2 linked regions of the Methanolobus zinderi genome follow. The protein of the gene in region 1 interacts with the protein of each later gene in a pairwise test. Links are inferred from orthologs where the notes say so. Each region holds a gene or a part of one and is shown in the gene's direction. Other genes may lie near its edges. The genes, in order: sepS and pscS.

Region 1 (9,740 bases):
TGGGATGCCGAGGTCAGCACCAGCAGGTTCGGCTGGGTGGAAGTTGTCGGAATTGCCGACAGGACGGACTATGATCTCCGCGCACATGCATCTGTCAGCAAGACCGAGCTCTCTATTTACCGAGAATACTCCGAACCGAAGATGGTCACTCAGTTTGTGGTCAAGCCCAACATGGGAAAACTTGGCCCGCTCTTCAAGGGCAAGGCAAAGATGGTCGCAGAAGCCCTTAAGGAACTATCAAGGGAGGAACTGGAAAAAGGAGAGATCAAGGTCAAGATCGATTCCGAGGAGGTCACTGTTCCAGAAGATGCTGTCCAGTTTGCAGAAGAGACGGTAAAGGTCAGCGGAGAGAACATCGTACCTCATGTGGTGGAGCCATCCTTTGGTATAGACAGGATATTCTACACTGTCCTGGAGCATGCATTTGATGAGGAAGCGGTACCTGCAAAGGAAGATGAGGAGGAAGAATCCAGAATAGTCATGAGATTCAGGAACGAGACCGCACCTGTCCAGGTTGCAGTGCTTCCTCTCCTGACCAGAAAAGAGCTCATCGAGCCTGCAAGAAATATAGAGAGCAAGATAAGGGAACAGGGACTTCTTGTCTCATATGATGATTCAGGCACCATAGGGCGCCGCTACAGAAGAAACGATGAGATCGGTACACCGTACTCCATTACTATCGACTATGATACACTGGAAGACAATACAGTGACCATACGTGAGCGTGACAGCATGAAACAGGTGCGCACGTCCGTAGATGGTATAGAGGAAGTGCTGTATGAGCTCATGTATAAGAACAGGGACTTTGAGAGTGCAGGAGTTGCACTCTAATACTTTCACCCTGCTTGCCACATATTTAAAAGCTTAAAGATTGTATAGACCGACAAACTTTAGGCTTGAAAACATGCCGGAATATATCAGACATCCACTGATCAAAGCTGACACTGTGGAGCAGAGGCTTTACCAGCTTGACCTGGCCGGTAAGGCCCTTGCAGCATCCACTTTAGTAGTTCTTCCCACAGGACTCGGGAAGACCATAGTAGCTCTTCTTGTCATTGCATCACGCCTGGAAAAAGCAGGCGGGAAAGTGCTGGTACTTTCGCCCACAAAACCACTCGTTGAGCAACACGCATCTTTTTTCCGCAAGGTACTGAACATACCCGAAGAGGAAGTACTCACCTTTACGGGCAGCATCAGCCCCTCACAAAGGGAAGATTTATGGAAAAGCGGACGGGTGATCGTTTCCACCCCCCAGGTAATCGAGAACGATGTCCTCACAAAACGCATCGATCTCAAAGATGTAACCCATATAACTTTTGATGAGGCACATCGTGCTACCGGGAACTACGCCTATACATATATCGCGGAGAAATATTTTGATATCTCAAAGGACCCACTCTGTCTGGGAATTACGGCAAGTCCCGGCAGCTCCGATGAAAAAGTAGCGGAGGTCTGTGAAGTACTCCGAATTGAATCTGTTGCCGTCAAGACTGAAACGGACAGGGACGTGGCGCCTTATATTCAGAAGAAAGACATCGAATGGAAGCGTATCGATCTTCCGGCAGAGATGAAGGAGATAAAGAGCCTGCTGGAGAAGGTGCTCGAGGACAGGTACAAGAGACTCACGGATGCAGGCTATCCCATTTACAATAAAAGATATGTTTCCAAGAAGGACCTGCTTATGCTGCAGCAGAGACTGCAGGGGGAGCTCAGAGGTATGCCGGAACCATCGGTATATACTGCCATATCCATTCTTGCCGAGATTCTCAAGCTAAGCCATGCTGTGGAGGTCACCGAGACCCAGGGACTTGGTGCCTTACGCATGTATATGGAGAGGCTAGACAATGAAGCAGGTAGCAAAAAAGGAAGCAAGGCATCAAAACGTCTGGCAGAGGATCTTTACATCAGGCAGGTTGTCCACCGCCTCAAAGACTGCGACTGCGAGCATCCGAAAATGGAGCGCGTAAAGCAGATAGTCCTTGAACAGCTCAACAATAAACCGGAATCAAGGGTAATTGTGTTTGCAAACTACCGTGATACCGCAGAGATGATAACAAACGCCCTGTCAGAGGTAGAAGGGATAAGACCCATACGTTTTGTAGGACAGGCATCCAAGTATAAGGATAAGGGTCTCACGCAGAAACAGCAGGTAGAGATCATTGATATGTTCAAGGCAGGGGAATACAACACCCTTGTGGCAACATCAGTTGCAGAGGAAGGACTGGACATCCCGTCAACCGACCTTGTGCTTTTCTATGAACCGGTTCCCTCTGAGATACGCAGCATCCAGAGAAAGGGCAGGACCGGAAGAAAGCATGAAGGGCGTGTGGTGGTACTTGTAACAAAGGGAACGAGGGACGAGGGATACTACTGGAGTAGTCTTGCCAAAGAGAAAAAAATGCAGAGCAATATGCAGGCACTCCAGAAGACCATGCCTGCCCGGGAAAGCGGAGAGTACCAGAGAACCCTTGATGATATCAATGACAAAGACCAGGTAAAGCTGGCAGATTTTGATGGAGATAAAACTAAGGTCATAGTGGACCAGAGGGAAGTGAAAAGCTCGGTTGCCAGATCGCTAGATAAGGCGGGTGTGGATATTACACTTCAGACACTGGAAGTAGGGGATTATATCCTGAGCGACCGGGTAGCTGTGGAAAGGAAGAGCACTGAGGACTTTACAGGCTCACTTGTCGAACATAAGCTCTTCGAACAGATAGCAAACCTGAGCAGGACATACGAAAAGCCGGTACTTATACTTGAGGGAGATAATCTGTTCACAAGCAGGAGGATAGACCCTTCCGCAATACACGGTGCACTGTCCTCCATAGCCCTTGATTTCGGAGTGGCTGTCCTGTATACAAGGGATGCGGAAGATACTGCCAGCCTGATAAAGCAGATAGCAAAAAGAGAGCAGACAGAAGAAAAAAGAGAGGTCAGCCTGCACGGTAAAAAAGCTGCTCCCATGTTGCCGGAACAACAGGAGTATATCATTTCATCAATTTCCGATATAGGCCCCGGTGCTGCAAAAAGTCTCCTGAAGCATTTCGGAAGCGTGGAGAATGTAATCAGGGCAGACTACGATGAACTCCTGAAAGTGAAGAACATCGGACCAAAGACTGCAAATAAAATTAGAGAGATCGTAAGCAGGGAGTACACGGGATAACAGGATTGTTATCCGCATACTTTTAACACCCTTCTTGCTTCAAAGAGTCTTTTTCATTTTGTCAATTATTGAGAGACATCTCTCGATCATATCCATCTGATCCGAGACTTTTCTTACATCATCCTCCGAATTCATGGAATTTGCAAGTGAAATCATCTTTTGCATTAGCAGAGACTCAAGTTCTGTTGCCGAAGGCGAAACTGATTTGCCGGCAGAATATTCGTCGGACTCTTTTTCTGTTATCTTTGGTTCTGTTCTCTGTGGTTGAACATTCGTTTTCACAGTATCTTCCATCGTAGCCTGAACCCTGATTCCATCCATCTCGGATCCTGCAGAAGAAACTTCTGCGGTTACAGGGGCGGCCTCATTAACAGGAATGGCTTCATTTTCCATCTTTTGCTGCATCTTTGCGCGCGGGTCGGCTACGCTATCACAGACAGGGCACATGATCTTACCCTGGTACCTGAACATCGGCGCTCCGCAAACATCACAATGCTGCGCAAGCATAGTGCCACCAATCTCCAGCATTCTGGAAATCTTTTTTACCATATCATCATTCGTATTTGTCATTGAGTTCCCTCCTGGGTACGCAAAATATATACCAATGAAAGTCTTTTTATAGAACGTAACTATTTAGGGATAACTGAGGTAACCCTTATTTTCGTTCTAAAATTATCAAGGTGATCATATGTCAGATTATGCGCAAGTCATTGAAGAATGCAGGCAGAAATTGGAGTACATAGCAAACGACAATTCTGTTCCAAGGAACATCAGACGTTCTGCAAACGAAGTTCTGGAAACATTAAGCAAAGAAGACGAACCACTGTTCCTGAGAACTTCATCCAGCATATCAGTGCTTGAAGATATAAGCAATGATCCGAACATTCCCGTTCACACCAGGACACTCATATGGGATGTAGCCAGCCAGCTTGAGACCATACCTGTTGATGAATAAGATAAATACTTCATACTTTTGAAACTGATATTTTTATGACATGCAGTCGTTTTAAGACTGCAAGAATCTTTTTTTCCCGAAAAGGGAGCAGGCTGCAAATGGTATTCTGCAGCTGTAATAACGTAAGGGGAAACATGATCATCGATATTTCAGACAGGATTCGGGCTAAACTAGAGGAAAAGGATGCTGCACGTGAGCAAAGCCTGACAACATCCCGTGAGGTTGTGCGCAACTGCAGAAAAGCAATGTCAAGCATCCATAAGGGAAAGTTTGACAGGGCAGCCTCACTCCTTGAAGAATCCAGCCACTCGCTTAAAAGACTGAATTCCCTGCTTCAGGGACACCCTGATGTATACAATTCAGGTTTTGTGGAACATGCCCAGCAGGAATTTGTGGAATGTTCCATTGTCTTGAAATTACTCAAAACGGGTCCCCGGACAGAAACAATTCCCGGACCAGAAGAACTTGAAGTAGAATATACTGCCTACCTTAGTGGTCTTGGAGATGTGAATGGAGAGCTCAGAAGACATATACTTGACCTTATAAGAAAGGAGCAAGCTTCCGAAGCTGAGGAATTTCTTGACATTATGGAAGATATTTACTCGGCACTTATGATGTTCGATTTCCCTGATGCCATGACGCGTGGCCTAAGACACAAGACCGATACCACACGTGCGATACTCGAACGTACACGCGGGGATGTGTCAACAGCCATCAGACAGCTTAAGCTGGAAAATGCCATGAGGGAGTTCGAGAGAAAAATAGATTAGTTTTCCGTATCATAGTTAGTTTACTTTAAGAGGACTGTTTATGAGATTCGATCCTGAGGAAATTAAGAAAAAAGCCAGTGAAGATTTTGACAGTACATGGAATGCGGGAAAAGAGTTCGTTAAAAAAACAGGACTGAACGAACAGTACCCTCACCTTTCCCTCAACTACGGAAAGCCACATCCCATATACGAGACGATCTCAAGGCTGCGCCAGGCCTATTTGCGCATGGGCTTTGAAGAGATGATGAATCCCCTCATAGTAGATGAGAGGGAAGTCCACAAGCAGTTCGGGCATGAGGCCCTTGCAGTCCTTGACAGGTGTTATTACCTTGCCGGCCTGCCGCGTCCTAATGTCGGTATCTCCGATGAGTGCATAAGTGATATAAAATGTATTCTCGGGGACGTCAGTGACGAGGATATCGAGGTCATCAGGAAGATACTGCACTCCTACAAGAAAGGGGATGTGGAAGGAGACGACCTTATCCCGGAAATCTCCTCTGCGATCAATGTATCCGACGCACTTGTGGTTGAAATGATCGACCAGGTATTCCCTGAATTCAAGGAACTGGTACCACAATCCACAAAAAGGACACTCAGAAGCCATATGACCTCGGGATGGTTCATCAGCCTCTCATCACTTCAGGAGCGTTCAAGACCTCCGTTCAACCTTTTCTCCATTGATCGCTGTTTCAGGAGAGAACAGGAAGAGGATGCTGCACGTCTGATGACATATTACTCCGCATCCTGTGTGATCATGGATGAGGATGTGACAGTGGATCATGGAAAGGCTGTGGCCCAGAGTTTATTATCACAGTTTGGTTTCGAGAAGTTCATGTTCAGGCCGGATGAGAAACGCAGCAAGTACTACGTGCCTGATACACAAATCGAGGTATTCGCATATCACCCGCAACTTGTGGGTTCCAAGACAAAGTACTCCGACGGCTGGGTGGAAATCGCGACCTTTGGAATATATTCACCCACAGCCCTTGCACAGTATGGCATATCCTGTCCCGTTATGAATCTCGGACTTGGAGTCGAGAGGCTTGCTATGATACTGTACAATGCAACTGATATCCGTTCACTGATATATCCACAGATCGCACAATATACCGAGTGGAATATGTCGGATGATGAGCTTGCAAAGATGATCTATGTGGAAGACGTGCCCGACACCGCAGCAGGTATGGACATAGCTGAAGCCATCGTTGCCACGTGTGAGGAGAACGGCTCCACACCAAGTCCCTGTGAGTTCACAGCCTGGGAAGGTAAGGTCGGGGAGAAAACAGTTAAGGTCAGTGTTATCGAACCCGAAGAGAACACCAAACTCTGCGGACCTGCAGTATTCAACGAAGTCGTTGTGTTCGAGAATGACATCCTTGGCGTACCCGATAACAAGAAATGGAAAAAGGCTATGGAGAACCACTCCGCCAGAACAGGTGTGCGTTTCCTTGATTCCTTTGCATCAAAGGCTGCCAGGGACATAGAGGAAGCTGTTGCAAACGGCGAGAGTGAGGTTGAGACAAGGGTGCGTATTGTCAAGGTCCCGTCCGAGATCAACATATGCCTGGAACCTCTTGCAAACCGTTACATCACCGGCAAGAAGAAGAAGATCGATATCCGTGGACCGGTCTTTACAACAGTGAGGGCAACGATTGAATAAGGACAGACTGCGTGAGTGGTTCGATCCGCAAAAACGAAGTCTGAAAGAACTAAGGGAAATACAACACGAAGCTGTCAAAAAGATAAAACTGGAAGACGGCTTTGATAAGATCGAGACTGTTGCAGGTATGGACTGTTCGTACCTTGACAACAGGATCATCTGTGCAATGATAGTTCTCGACTACGAAAGCATGGAAGTTATCGAAAAAAGACATGTTGTAAGGGAAGTCGGACTTCCCTACATACCCACATACCTGAACTTCAGGGAAGGTTGTGGTATTGTCTCTGCTTTTTTAAAGGCATCCAGACTTCCGGACATTACAATATTTGATTCCTGTGGCATCAACCACCCCATCAGAGCCGGCATGGCGGCTTATTTCGGTGCAGTTATGGATGTCCCGACTATCGGAGTTTCCAAAAAGATACTCTGCGGTCATGCTGAAATGCCCACGGTTCCGGGAGAGCATCATAAGCTTATGGAAGACGGGGAGCAGATCGGCTGGGTGCTGAAATCCAATAAGAGAAGCAATCCGATAATCATAGCTCCCGGGAACAAGGCATCCATGGACAGTAGTCTTGAAGTGGTACAACATTGCCTTAAAGGATACAAGCTTCCGGAGCCCACCAGGCTTGCACACAACCATGCGGGAGAGATCAGAGAGGAACTTAAACGAAAAACGGAGAATCCTGAATGAAAAAAACGCTTGAAATACCAAATATAGTGTCACTTATGGATGAGGGCGGACCGGTCTGCATTACCTTTGAAAATGAAAAGGGAGACTCTTCCGATCAACTGTACTGCGAGCTTGTACATAAGGCCAGATACGGAGAATCATTTCATATGAAAGACCAGCGATGCAGTGCAGGGGATTATGTACTTGGGAGAACGTCTAAAAGCCCTGCAGACTACTATTTGAGATCAGGAAGATACAGGGATCAGGAAACCGCAGGAAAGGCTGTGGAATCGCTTCCCAGTATCAGGAAGAACTACAGATCGATACGAATCGAGCCTTTGTCTTCAAGTGAAAGTATCCCTGATGTGCTTGTACTATACCTCAGACCTGAAAAAGCGATGCGAATCATACAGGCATATGCATACCATTTCGGGAGAGCACCTGATATCAGTAGCATCGGTGCAGCATCCATATGCGGGGATTGTACTACACGACCTCTGACCGAGGGACTTGGCTTATCCTTTGGCTGCAAAGGATCCAGAAAACACAGCCATTACAGAGATACGGAGATCCCACTTGGCATAAGTGGCAAAATAATAGAAAAAATAGAAGAGGGGCTTGAGAAAAGCCCTGAGACATTTGATTGATAGATCTACTTTACTGTGCATTGTACAGAGGAATTTCCTCGGCATCGACCTTTGAGACCGCGCCGATCTTATTGCTCAGCACCTTGCGTATACGTGCTATGCACCTGGGATCCAGTTGCAGCCTCAGAGTTGTCATCTCACGTTCCTCATAGTACATATCGCCGCTTTGCATGACCCTCTGGGTAACCACCTGATGTTTGAGCAACCTTGCCACTATACCGGTCGTACCGCCTGTGAGATCATCAGCACTGGTACGTGTGAGGAAGAGGAATTCACCCACCTTAAGATCCATTGCCGCAAAGAAATTATGCGGGCTTCGGATCTCAATGGTAAGCAATCGGTTCTGTTTGAGCTCTGCAATTACACGTTCAGATAAACCGGTTAATGCAACGTATTCCATTGTTATCACCCATACATCGGGAATTCCTTTCTCGGACCTGGTGGCTGCTGTTCGCTTGTCCTGATATCCTCGGCAAGCCTTTGCATCTCTATCTCGATCTTCTCAGCCTGCTCTATCAGACTTTCGGTATCTACATCAAGATCATAGAGAACATTTAACACATCTATCACGACTGCCGCGGCCCTTGGGTCAGGATTCTGGCTCCTGGTCGAACCAAGCAGACTTATGGCAGATATGTGACGCACAAGACATTCGGACATGATACTTCCGGATATACCGGATATTGTTCCCATCTTGAACAGTTCCACCTTATCCTTGATCTTCTCAAGCATCTCATCATTTGTCGCCGCACCGAAAACCTGGTGATCCTCACTCATGGTAGCGATTCCCGCAAGGGAAACTATCTCCTTGACGTTGATGGATTGAGCCCAGTCAAGGAAGGCCCTGCTGATATCATATGCCACTACCGGATTTACAGGAATGTCGGAAACCACCATAATGATGTTGTTCTCAACACTTTCATAGATCCTTACAGGCATATTGATAAGCCCTTCATAGAGAACGGCTATCGGAGGGAAATGTCGTGAGTCCATAGAACCTATGTACTCCATCTCCAGCTCGTCTATTATCTGCTGACTTGCGATATTACCAACCAGCCCAATCCCCGGAAAGCCTTCTATAATAACAGGGTTCTCAGACTTTATTTCACTTGTGATTATCTTTACATCGTTATCGTCATAATTTGTTTCTGACACAAAATCACCTTTCAAAAGTAACTAAGTCAACTCCCTGATACAGATATACATCTGCCACATAGATAAGAGCATCGTTTGTACTTACAAATAACTTATATCAGATAAACAAAGCAATCATATGTTCATAATTTAAGGTGATAAGATGGAGAAATCAATAACATATTTTGATGATGTAGGACCCGAGAACACAGAAGAGCTTCTAAAACTATCTGCAGAAAGAGCTGCTGAGCTTGGTATCAAATATGTGGTACTGGCCAGCACAAGCGGAGAGACAGCCTTAAAGGCTGCTGAAGCCTTCAGGGACCAGGATGTGAAGATCATTGCCATCACACACCAGTACGGCCTGAAAGAGAGCGGCAAGTGGGAAGTTGATGAGGAGAAACTTAAGAAGCTCAACGAGCTTGGAGTTGTAATGACAACCCAGTCACATATGTTCTCTGGTGTGGAGCGTGCCATATCAAAGCGCATTGGTGGTGCCAGTCGCATAGATGTGATCTCTGACACCCTGCGCGCCGTGTTTGGCAAAGGTTTCAAGGTTGCCATCGAAAGTGCTATAATGGCAGCGGACTCAGGACACATTCCGGTATCAAAGGACACAGAGATAATTGCAATAGGCGGAACACGCTGGGGAGCTGACGTTTCTGTGGTACTGAGACCCGCACACTCATTCGATTTCTTCGGCATTCAGGTCAGGGAGATCATTGCAATGCCAAGGGC
Region 2 (9,677 bases), 2.0 Mb from region 1 along the record:
TCTGCAATTTGCAGGCAATATGGGACCCTCTTTATATAATGTCAGATATTAGCCATAACTATGCTGGAAAAACTTCATGATTCATTACTGAAAGCTCCCATCGTTCACAGGGGAGAATACCACTACTTCATTCATCCGATATCCGATGGTGTGCCGTTCCTTGAACCGGAACTGCTTGATGAGATCACGGAGCATATAATGGAGATAGCTGATACGGATGTTGACAGGATCGTTGCCATTGAAGCAATGGGTATCCCTCTTGCCACTGCCCTCTCTTTGAAAACAGGTATTCCTTTCTCTATCATACGCAAGCGTCCCTACGAGCTGGATGGCGAAGTCATCCTGTCCCAGAAGACAGGTTATTCTAAGGGTGAGCTCTTCATAAATGCGATAAAGAAAGGCGACCGTGTTCTGATCGTTGATGATGTTATCAGTACGGGAGGAACACTGATGGCACTCATCAGCGCCCTGAAAGAGATTGGTGCCGAGGTGAGCGATACGATTGTTGTAATCGAACGTGGTGAGGGAGTTGCCGGCATGCGTGAGCTTGGATTTGATGTCAGGACACTGGTCCGGATAAATGTTGATGAGAACGGTGTCTCTATTGAGGAATGACATGGAAAGAGAGGGTTTTGATTTTCAGATAGATCGTATTATATCTATTGTCAGGGACAGTGATGCAAAACTTGTGGGACTGCAGTTTCCAGAAGGATTCAAGCGCCGCTCACCCGGCATAGCAGCTCGTGTTGAAGAGGAGACGGGAACCAGTGTGATCATATCGGGAAATCCCTGTTTTGGTGCATGCGATCTTGATGTAGCCCTGCTGGACAGGGTTGATATTATGTTTCATTTCGGGCATGCTCAGCTTGATGACAATACACTTTCAGGCAAGGTCTATTTCATTGAAACACGCTCCAGTGCAGCCATTAGTGAGGTTGTTGAGAATGCCATTTCTGAACTAAGAGGACAGAAAATAGGTCTTATCACCACCGTCCAGCATGTACATAAACTGGAGGACGCCTGCAGGATACTGGAAGCCGATGGTAAGGAATGTGTGATAGGTACAGGTGACAGCAAGATAGCATATCCCGGGCAGGTGCTCGGATGTAATTTCTCTGCGGCCCGCAGTGAGGAATGTGACGAATATCTTTACATCGGAAGCGGAGAATTCCACCCTCTTGGAGTTTCACTTTCAACAGGAAAGAGAGTGCTTGTGGCGGATCCGTTTGTCAATGAGATACGTGAGGTCGATCCATCGAGGATACTCAAGCAGAGAAGTGTCGTGATAGCAAAATCCCTGGATGTTAATGTTTTCGGGATAGTTGTATCCTCAAAGCCGGGACAGGAAAGGCTGGAGCTGGCCGGGAGACTGAAAGATATTGCGTTAAAGCATGGAAAGCAGGCCCATATATTGTCCATGGACCTTGTGACACCAGACCAGCTTCTGCAGTTTAAGGTGGACGCCTTTGTGAATACCGCCTGCCCGAGACTTGCGATCGATGAAGTTGGCAGGTTCCATGCTCCCATGCTCACCCCGCAGGAGTTTGAGATTGTACTTGGCGAGAGGGAATGGGATAATCCTGTCTTTGATGAGATAACGGGTGAGTGAGTGAAACAGCGCAGACTTGAGATATTGCTTGAACAGGTGGAGGGCTTTGATTCTCCCAGTGCCGCCCTTGAACAGTACCCCACTCCTGCGGTGCTTGCGGCTGAGCTTCTGCATTTTGCCTATATGCAGGGTGACCTGGAAGATACGGTCTTTGATCTTGGGTGCGGGACCGGGATACTTGCCATCGGGGCCAAACTGCTTGGGGCTGAAAAGGTGGTCGGTTTCGATCTTGATAATAAGGCTCTTGAGATCGCCAGGAAGAATGCTGAAAAGATGGGTGTGGATGTTGAGTTTTTGCATTGTGAAATCTCCGAGGTGCAGGGGCATGCGCATACCACTGTAATGAACCCCCCTTTTGGTGCACAGGCAAAGGGTAATGACCGACCGTTCCTTTTAAGTGCATTGAAGACCAGTGATGTGGTATACTCGATACACAATTGTGGGAGCCATGATTTTATCGAAAAGTTCATAGGAGATGCCAGAATAAGTGACTGGTATACTACGGGGTTTCCACTGAAGAGAACGTTCAAATTCCATAAAAAAGATGTAGAAAGGATTAATGTAGAAGTATATCGTATTATGCGATAAATCCTTAAAGTAAAATGCAGTTTTACTTGAATGAACTATATTCTCAAATTTTGAATCAGATCTCAATACCATAAAGATTTATACGAATTTCAGTTTTATAAGAGGGATTTTAATTAGGATAAGAAATAGAAGAAAAACTTCCCGCAGAAAGATCAAGTCCTCCGGTTCAGGAGATGAAAAGGGCGGTGAAGTTGACAAATCTGCTGAAGCTTCTCAGTCTCCGGATGAGTCTGTAAAGAAGGAAAAGGTCACTGCAAAAGGCTCAGAGAAACAGTCAAAAAAGAGCGATACGTCAAAGAAGCAGCCGGAGAACGTATCCAGGGAAGAAGATAATATGAGCGAAGAAGAAAAACAGTTTGTAATGCCCGGTGACCTTATCGGTACGACTGAAGAGTTCACAGCCGGAGAAGGAACATATGTGGATGTAGGAGACATTCACTCTATCAGCACGGGATATGTGAACATTGACAGAAAATCAAGGACAATCTCCGTAGTTCCTAAAACAAAGACTCCTCCTGAGCTATGTGAGGGCGATATAGTAATTGGCGGTATCACCAACTTGCGCGATTCTGTGGTTCTGGTAGATATAGGCGGGATCAAGGGCAAAGGAGAGCGTGAGTTCCAGATGGATGGCCTTGCAGCGATCCATGTTTCAAATGTGAGGGATTCCTATGTCAAGAACCTTTCACAGGAATTCTCCATGTCCGATATTGTCAAGGCAAAGGTCATTAATACCCAGAACATGAGGCTTACCACATCCGAGAAATCACTTGGTGTTATGAAGGCTTACTGCTCAAGATGCAGGAGCGAGCTTCAGATGGACGGTAAAAGACTCAAATGTCCTTCATGCGGACGCACCGAAAAGAGAAAAGTGTCCTCCGACTACGGAACCGGCATTTTCTGATATTACAAATAATCTGTTTCAGGTGAGAAAAAGATGGAATTAAAGATCATTGACAAGACTGATGACGAGATGCATCTTGAGATAAAGGGAGAGACACATACCCTTCTTAACATGCTCAAATCAGTTCTCCTTGATGACGAGAGGGTTCAGATAGCAACTTACGATATGAAGCATGTATCTATCAGTGATCCTGTACTGTTTGTTAAAACAGATGGTGCTGACCCCATAGACGTCGTGAAGGATGCTCTGAAAGAACTTATTTCCCAGTGTGACGAGTTCGTTTCGGTTTTTACCACTGCAGTTAATGCATAAGTTCAAAAAGACACCTTAAGTGTTCCTTCCTGATAATACGGGAAGGTTTTATTTTTCTATTGTTTTATAAGCCAATGTTTGCGGTAATTTTATACCTTAAGGCATGGCCTAATATTCGATAAATGCAATATTGATCAGAGGAGGTACAATGAAGGTAATTGCTTTTAACGGAAGTCCCAGAAAGGAAGGGAATACTTCCATGCTGGTGAATTATGTTTTTGAAGAGCTCGAGAAGGAAGGGATCGAGACCGAGATGATAAATCTCACAGGCGAGAAACTGCGGGGATGTACGGCCTGCATGAAATGTTTCGAGACCCAGGACAGGAAATGCATATTCGATGATGATCCTGTGAACGGATGGATAGCTAAAATGGATGAAGCTGATGGCATCATACTCGCATCGCCTACTTATTTTTCAGATGTCACAACCGAGATGAAGGCCCTGATAGACAGGGCAGGTTTTGTGTCCAAGGCAAACGGGGATCTTCTTGCCAGAAAGACAGGAGCTGCTGTTGTGGCGGTACGCAGGGCGGGTTCGATCCATGTATACGATACGCTGAACCATTTCTTCGGGATCAGCCAGATGGTGGTTCCGGGATCGAGTTACTGGAACATGGGGCTTGGTCTTGCTGAGGGTGATGTTGCCGGCGATGAGGAAGGAATTCAGACCATGCGCAATCTTGGAAAGAATATGGCGTGGCTTATGCAGAAGCTATACGGATAGTTTTTAACGAATGCTCTTAATTATTAATTAGTAGTATGTGTCTGGAATACCGGACGAACAACAGGAAATCGGTGAACATATGGTACTTGATGATGCAGCACTTCAGAAATTCAGTTTTATCCCACGTGGAATGAAGGACGCGATAAATATCGATCCTCTCCAGACAGGCGGCAAGCTTACGGAAGATGCAAAACGTACACTTCTTGAATGGGGAGACGGCTATTCTGTCTGTGACTATTGTGGCGGAGTGCTGGACCTGATCAAGAAGCCTCCTATCGAGGAGTTCGTGCACAGCGTTCTCCCGGAGTTCTTGAACACGGATGAGGTGAGAGTCACCCACGGAGCAAGGGAGTCAAAGTTTGCTGTTATGCACTCCATGGCTGAGAAGGGTGACTACATTGTGCTGGATGAGCTTGCGCATTACTCTTCATTCGTTGCTGCCCAGAGGGCGGGACTCAATATCAGGACCGTTCCACATAGTGGCAGCCCGGACTATAAGACCGATGTGGAAGCATATGCAACTGTTATCGAGGAAATTACCCGGGAGACCGGTAAAGCCCCTGCACTTGCACAGGTGACCTATCCTGATGGCAGCTACGGAAACCTTGCGGATGTAAACAGGATATCCGATCTCTGCCACAGGTATGATGTACCCCTGATGGTCAACGGTGCATATTCTGTGGGAAGGATGCCCATTGATGCAAAGAAGATGGGTGCTGACTTTATTGTGGGAAGCGGACACAAATCTATGGCTGCTTCCGGTCCTGTGGGTCTGCTCGGTGTGAAAGAGGATTATGCTGATATAGTCTTCAGGAAGTCTCCCACCCACAAGAACAAGGAAGTAGAACTTCTGGGATGTACCGTGAGGGGCGCTCCTATCATGACCATGATGGCCTCGTTCCCGCACGTTGTGGAGCGTACAAGGAACTGGTATGATGAGGTTGCCGATGCACGCTGGTTCTCTTCAAGGTTGGAGGATCTTGGTATCATGCAGATGGGCGATAAGCCCCATGACCATGACCTGATGTTCTTTAAGGCTCCGGTGCTCTATGATATCTCACAGACCGCCAAGAAGGGACGTTATTTCCTGTACAGAGAATTAAAACAGAGGAATATCCACGGCATTAAATCCGGTCTTACGAAATACTTCAAGCTCAGCACTTTCCAGGTGGGTAGAGAAAACTTAAAATATGTTGCAGACTCCTTTGAGGAAATCATTGACAAGTATCAGAAGAAGGAGTAAGGCCCTTCTGATTACTGGCAATAAAATTTGAATGCCTTTTAGCCACGCAAAAAGTAATCAGATAATGCCCGACAAGAAGTCACCCCGAACAACACAAGCTGACGAAGCGTTAAACAAGTATAAAGATAAGGCAAGGACGTTCAGCAAGGATTTCAGTAAACTGATAATCCTTTTTATTTTAGGTGTCCTTCCACTTGAAACTGTGATAATAGCCAACAATCAGGAACTGATAACGGTTCCTGGTCTGGTGCTCGCCTTCCTGGAAACCACTGTCCTCTTATTGATGGCTTTTATTATGGCGACCGTGCTTATAAAACTGACAGTTTACCTGATCCCCGACAGCTTTGGTAATGCAGGCGAGCAGGAAGAGAAGATTCTGTTGAGCAAGATGTATATGGCTTTCATATACTCTGTGGCGGCATTGGTTGTTTTCTGGCAGCTTGGCCTGAGCCTTCAGAACATAGCCATATTCCTTGGTTTGCTTACCACGGGTTTTGCCTTTGCGCTCAGGGATATCCTGCTCTCCTACTTTGCATGGTTCATATTGCTGACAAAGAAACCATTCAAGATAGGCGACTATATAGAAGTGGGCGAGGAAGAGGGAATCGTGAAGCATGTAGGCTTGTTCTACGTTGTGGTAGATCCCTACCCTCATGTGTACAGCGATTTCTATAAGATCCCGAACAAGACCTTCCTTGAGAACTCAATAAGAAACCATGGCAGGGGCAGGTTCAAACTCAGTTTTGACCTCTACCTTGAGGAAATCCCAGCATACCTGGATGAGAGGATCGAGAAGATAAGGGAAAAGGCCGGATCCATCGGTCACGGTGATGCGCTTTTCCATCTTGGCTCCGACCAGGACGGCGTGAAACTTATAACCGAATACAAATCCACCTTCGAGGCCAGGGACAGGATACGCCACCAGCTTATCAGCATAATCCTGGAAGAGCTAGGTCTCACAGGAGCCCCTGATATCGCCGGCATCCACGAGAACAAAGCTGTGAGCTATTCGATCTGAAAGATGGATATGATGCTTGAAGAGCTGACGATTACTAGTAATCGATTCTTCTTTTTTCAGATATGTTCTGTCAACCATTGCCTGTAATAGTTTAGTTGTTCAGGTGTGTGAAAGAAATGTTCGCCATTCTCCATTACTTTCAGGCTGCAATTGAATTCCTTTGCAAAAGAATTCACAAAATCAAATTCGCAAAGTTTGTCTTCTTTTCCGTATAGAATTGCAGTCGGGATATCCCAGCGAACCACAGGATTATCTTTAACATAGCAATAATAATCCCAGTATAATGTCTGTCCGACGGGAGTGGGGATTTCCTTCTCAATCTCTAACTGTTCCTTGCTTACGTTGAACCCTGTCATTAGATTGTCAATGATGCGTTCCATGTTGACAACGGGGGAAAGGAACAGGCATTTCTGTAGGGGCATTTCCTTATACGCAAGCAAACTGAAGTACGCTCCCATGCTGCAGGCAAATAAGGAAATATCAGTAGCTTTTGTTCGTGCATGGTCCATGATTTTACAAAGGTCGCTGACACAGTTCTGAACCTTGCAGGTTACAGGCTCATCTTTTCTGTCTCCATGCTGCGCCAGATCAAAACTAAGTACCTGATAACCCAATGGAATCGTTTCTTCAGCAAGAATGGAAATTGGAGTGTCAGTTTTGTGTGACATGTTTCCATGCACTGCCACATACAGTTTTGAACTGTCCTCACCCCATAATACAGCCGGTATATTGTCGATCATTAAATCGTGTTTAATCATAATTTTCTTCCTTGAGAAGTTTAATTGCTGGATACCTAAAAAAGCTTGCATTGGGAAAAATCCGAAGAAATTGCTGCTGCATTGAATAAAATTAATCCAAAGGATTCGGGTTTAAGCTCAAATATCGTTTTATGTGGGTGACTCTTTCCATCACCACAAAATCTATAATCTCAGTCTGCAATACAAATTATAGATGTTTTTAACGTGCGGCTGTGGTTTAGCGGTATGACAGAGGCTTCCCAAGCCTTTAACCCGGGTTCGAATCCCGGCAGCCGCAATAAAACAATTATATCAATGTTTCTAAATAATCCTGTTATTTAGGATGTTACTAGTATAATTAATTGGAGTTAACACAAAATAATGATTTTTCTAAACCTCGTCTGAAATTAACAGAGATTGTCTTGACTTTTAAATCTCTCATTAATATAATCTGCAGTTATATGGGCGTCTATGGTAAAGCACATACTTTTAATTGGTCGCAAGGAAAGTAAGCTGCAAAATGAAGCTAAAATCCTGACGGGGTAAAACCCGATCATGAAACAAACTTCATTAACTTGTAGTCAAAAATGAAGTAAAATACAGAACGGATTAAAAACCGGTTCTGCAATTGGCTTCATGCCTTGTGACCATCATATTATTCCTTCTCCGCATCGTGACACCAGAACTAAGCAAGATGGCAGATTGTAACCAGTAAAAGAAAATAATTGCTGACCTTATGGTGTCATCTACTCTCTTTCTCCTGGTAATAGGTTTGTGGTGGTAAATGTGGTTTGATAAATCTACAATTTTCATCTGAGTATTCTTCTAAATCCACTCAATCCCTACACTAAGTGTCGAATAAAGCATTTGTACTTTGAAACCAGCTTAGAAAAGTACGGCAAGATTTAAAACTAATATCGTTTATATGAAATGTTTATTCTTTGTATATCATATGAAGGGATAGTATGAAAATTGTAATCATCGGAGCCGGTGAAGTCGGGTTTCATATTGCAAAGGCACTTCATCAGGCAAATGACATCATTATCATTGATCAGAGTGAGCAAGCATGCGAACGTGCTGATCAACTCGATGTTCAGGTCATACAGGGTAATGGTGCTGATGTTTCAATTCTCAATACTGTGCTTGATGATGCTGACCTTCTTGCTGCAGTTACGGGTTCTGATGAGGTAAACATTGTTGCCTGTATGGCATCAAAGCTTCTAGTTAAAGATAGTAGGCATGTGAACACAGTTGCAAGAGTAAGTAATCCGGATTATATTGACAAACCTATTGCTGAACGTCCGCAGATAGGCATAGATACAATGATATGTCCTGAACTGACACTTGCCTCGGAAGTTGCCGAAATTCTGGCAATTCCCTATGCTATAGGTGCTGAATACTTTGCAGAGGGCAAAGTGGAGATGATGGAGTTTTCCATAGCGGAGGATAATAAACTAATTGGTCAAAATCTCCAGGAACTTAATCTTGCCAATTGTTGTATAGTTAGTGCAGTTTTCAGAGATGCACAGGTGATCATACCTCGCGGGCAGGATACTATACAGGAAAACGATCACATTGTCGTCATCGGAAAACCTGCCGCAATGAAAGAAGTTCGTGACATGTTCGGTGAAAAGGCAGGCAAACATAGCGATGTCATGATTATAGGTGGAGGAATTGTAGGCTTCTATCTTGCGAAACTTGTCTCTATGGGTGAATTCAATTTAAAGATTATTGAGGCTAACAAGGCACGTTCTGTGCAAATTGCAGAAGAACTGCCAGACACGCTTGTGCTTAATGGTGATGGTACAGACATCAATCTCCTTAAAGACGAAGGTGTTGGAGATATGGACGTTGTCATAGCGGTGACCAATAGTGACGAAAAAAATCTCCTTTGCGCACTTATAGCTAAACATCTCGGAGCGAAGAAGGTAATAGCCAGGGCTGATCGTTCTGATTATGTTTCACTTTTTGAGATGGTCGGCATAGATAGTGCAGTAAGCCCCCGACAAACCACGGTAAATGAGGTTCTAAAACTCACTATGGACCAGGGAATTGAGACCGTTACGACCATCGAAGGTGAAAAAGCGGAGATCGTTGAATATACAGCTTCTAAGAAATCAAAGATTGTAGGAAAACCATTGAAAAAAGTCAAGTTCCCTTCGGGTTCTATTGTAAGTATGGTTGTCCATAATGGTAACACCGTTGTTCCCCGGGGTGACTATGTTATAGAAGAAGGGGACAGAGTAGTGGTTTTTGCTCTGCAATCAGCAAACACTAAAGTCGAAAAACTGTTCAAGTGAAAGATCAGGAACGTTAAAAAATGAACTATACGATCATTTTTAATTTTGCAGGCAACTTATTGAAGTTTTTAAGCCTCGTAATGGTCGTGCCTCTGCTTGTAGCTGTCTATTATGGCGAATCTTTGTTGCCTTTTGGAATAACAATAGCTATCACAGGTATTCTTGGCATTATCTTATCTCGTGTCTATAGAGTTGAAGGTGAGTGGAAAGTAAAAGAAGGACTGGCAATTGTAGTTTTTGCA

The links.
Region 2: the proteins of sepS (region 1) and pscS interact in binary tests that used the Methanocaldococcus jannaschii proteins (3 or more experiments, as listed by UniProt). The link is inferred for Methanolobus zinderi from one-to-one orthologs.

Annotation. Positions count from the first base shown.
Region 1 is NZ_CP058215.1:317,868-327,607, reverse strand. Bases 4,350-7,238 are described here. They hold sepS (O-phosphoserine--tRNA ligase), read left to right. Parts: upstream 4,350-4,928; coding sequence 4,929-6,548; downstream 6,549-7,238. Other genes in these bases: HWN40_RS01545 (endonuclease V), read left to right, coding at 6,541-7,238; HWN40_RS01555 (translin family protein), read left to right, coding at 4,350-4,888. Also shown: glyS (glycine--tRNA ligase), read left to right, coding at 1-831; HWN40_RS01570 (DEAD/DEAH box helicase), read left to right, coding at 905-3,163; HWN40_RS01565 (Sjogren's syndrome/scleroderma autoantigen 1 family protein), read right to left, coding at 3,203-3,733; HWN40_RS01560 (stationary phase-response protein), read left to right, coding at 3,852-4,118; more of HWN40_RS01555, read left to right, coding at 4,253-4,349; more of HWN40_RS01545, read left to right, coding at 7,239-7,242; HWN40_RS01540 (DUF169 domain-containing protein), read left to right, coding at 7,239-7,868; HWN40_RS01535 (DUF473 domain-containing protein), read right to left, coding at 7,879-8,268; HWN40_RS01530 (proteasome assembly chaperone family protein), read right to left, coding at 8,274-9,023; HWN40_RS01525 (pyruvate kinase alpha/beta domain-containing protein), read left to right, coding at 9,166-9,740. UniProt on the Methanocaldococcus jannaschii protein: Catalyzes the attachment of O-phosphoserine (Sep) to tRNA(Cys).
Region 2 is NZ_CP058215.1:2,363,611-2,373,287, reverse strand. The notes cover bases 3,473-6,298. They hold pscS (O-phospho-L-seryl-tRNA:Cys-tRNA synthase), read left to right. Parts: upstream 3,473-4,216; coding sequence 4,217-5,380; downstream 5,381-6,298. Other genes in these bases: HWN40_RS11615 (mechanosensitive ion channel domain-containing protein), read left to right, coding at 5,445-6,298; HWN40_RS11625 (flavodoxin family protein), read left to right, coding at 3,562-4,137. Also shown: hpt (hypoxanthine/guanine phosphoribosyltransferase), read left to right, coding at 61-615; diphthamide biosynthesis enzyme Dph2, read left to right, coding at 617-1,609; HWN40_RS11640 (METTL5 family protein), read left to right, coding at 1,610-2,197; HWN40_RS11635 (exosome complex RNA-binding protein Csl4), read left to right, coding at 2,532-3,101; HWN40_RS11630 (DNA-directed RNA polymerase subunit L), read left to right, coding at 3,135-3,413; more of HWN40_RS11615, read left to right, coding at 6,299-6,398; HWN40_RS11610 (alpha/beta hydrolase), read right to left, coding at 6,455-7,156; Trk system potassium transporter TrkA, read left to right, coding at 8,101-9,435; HWN40_RS11595 (TrkH family potassium uptake protein), read left to right, coding at 9,456-9,677. UniProt on the Methanocaldococcus jannaschii protein: Converts O-phospho-L-seryl-tRNA(Cys) (Sep-tRNA(Cys)) to L-cysteinyl-tRNA(Cys) (Cys-tRNA(Cys)).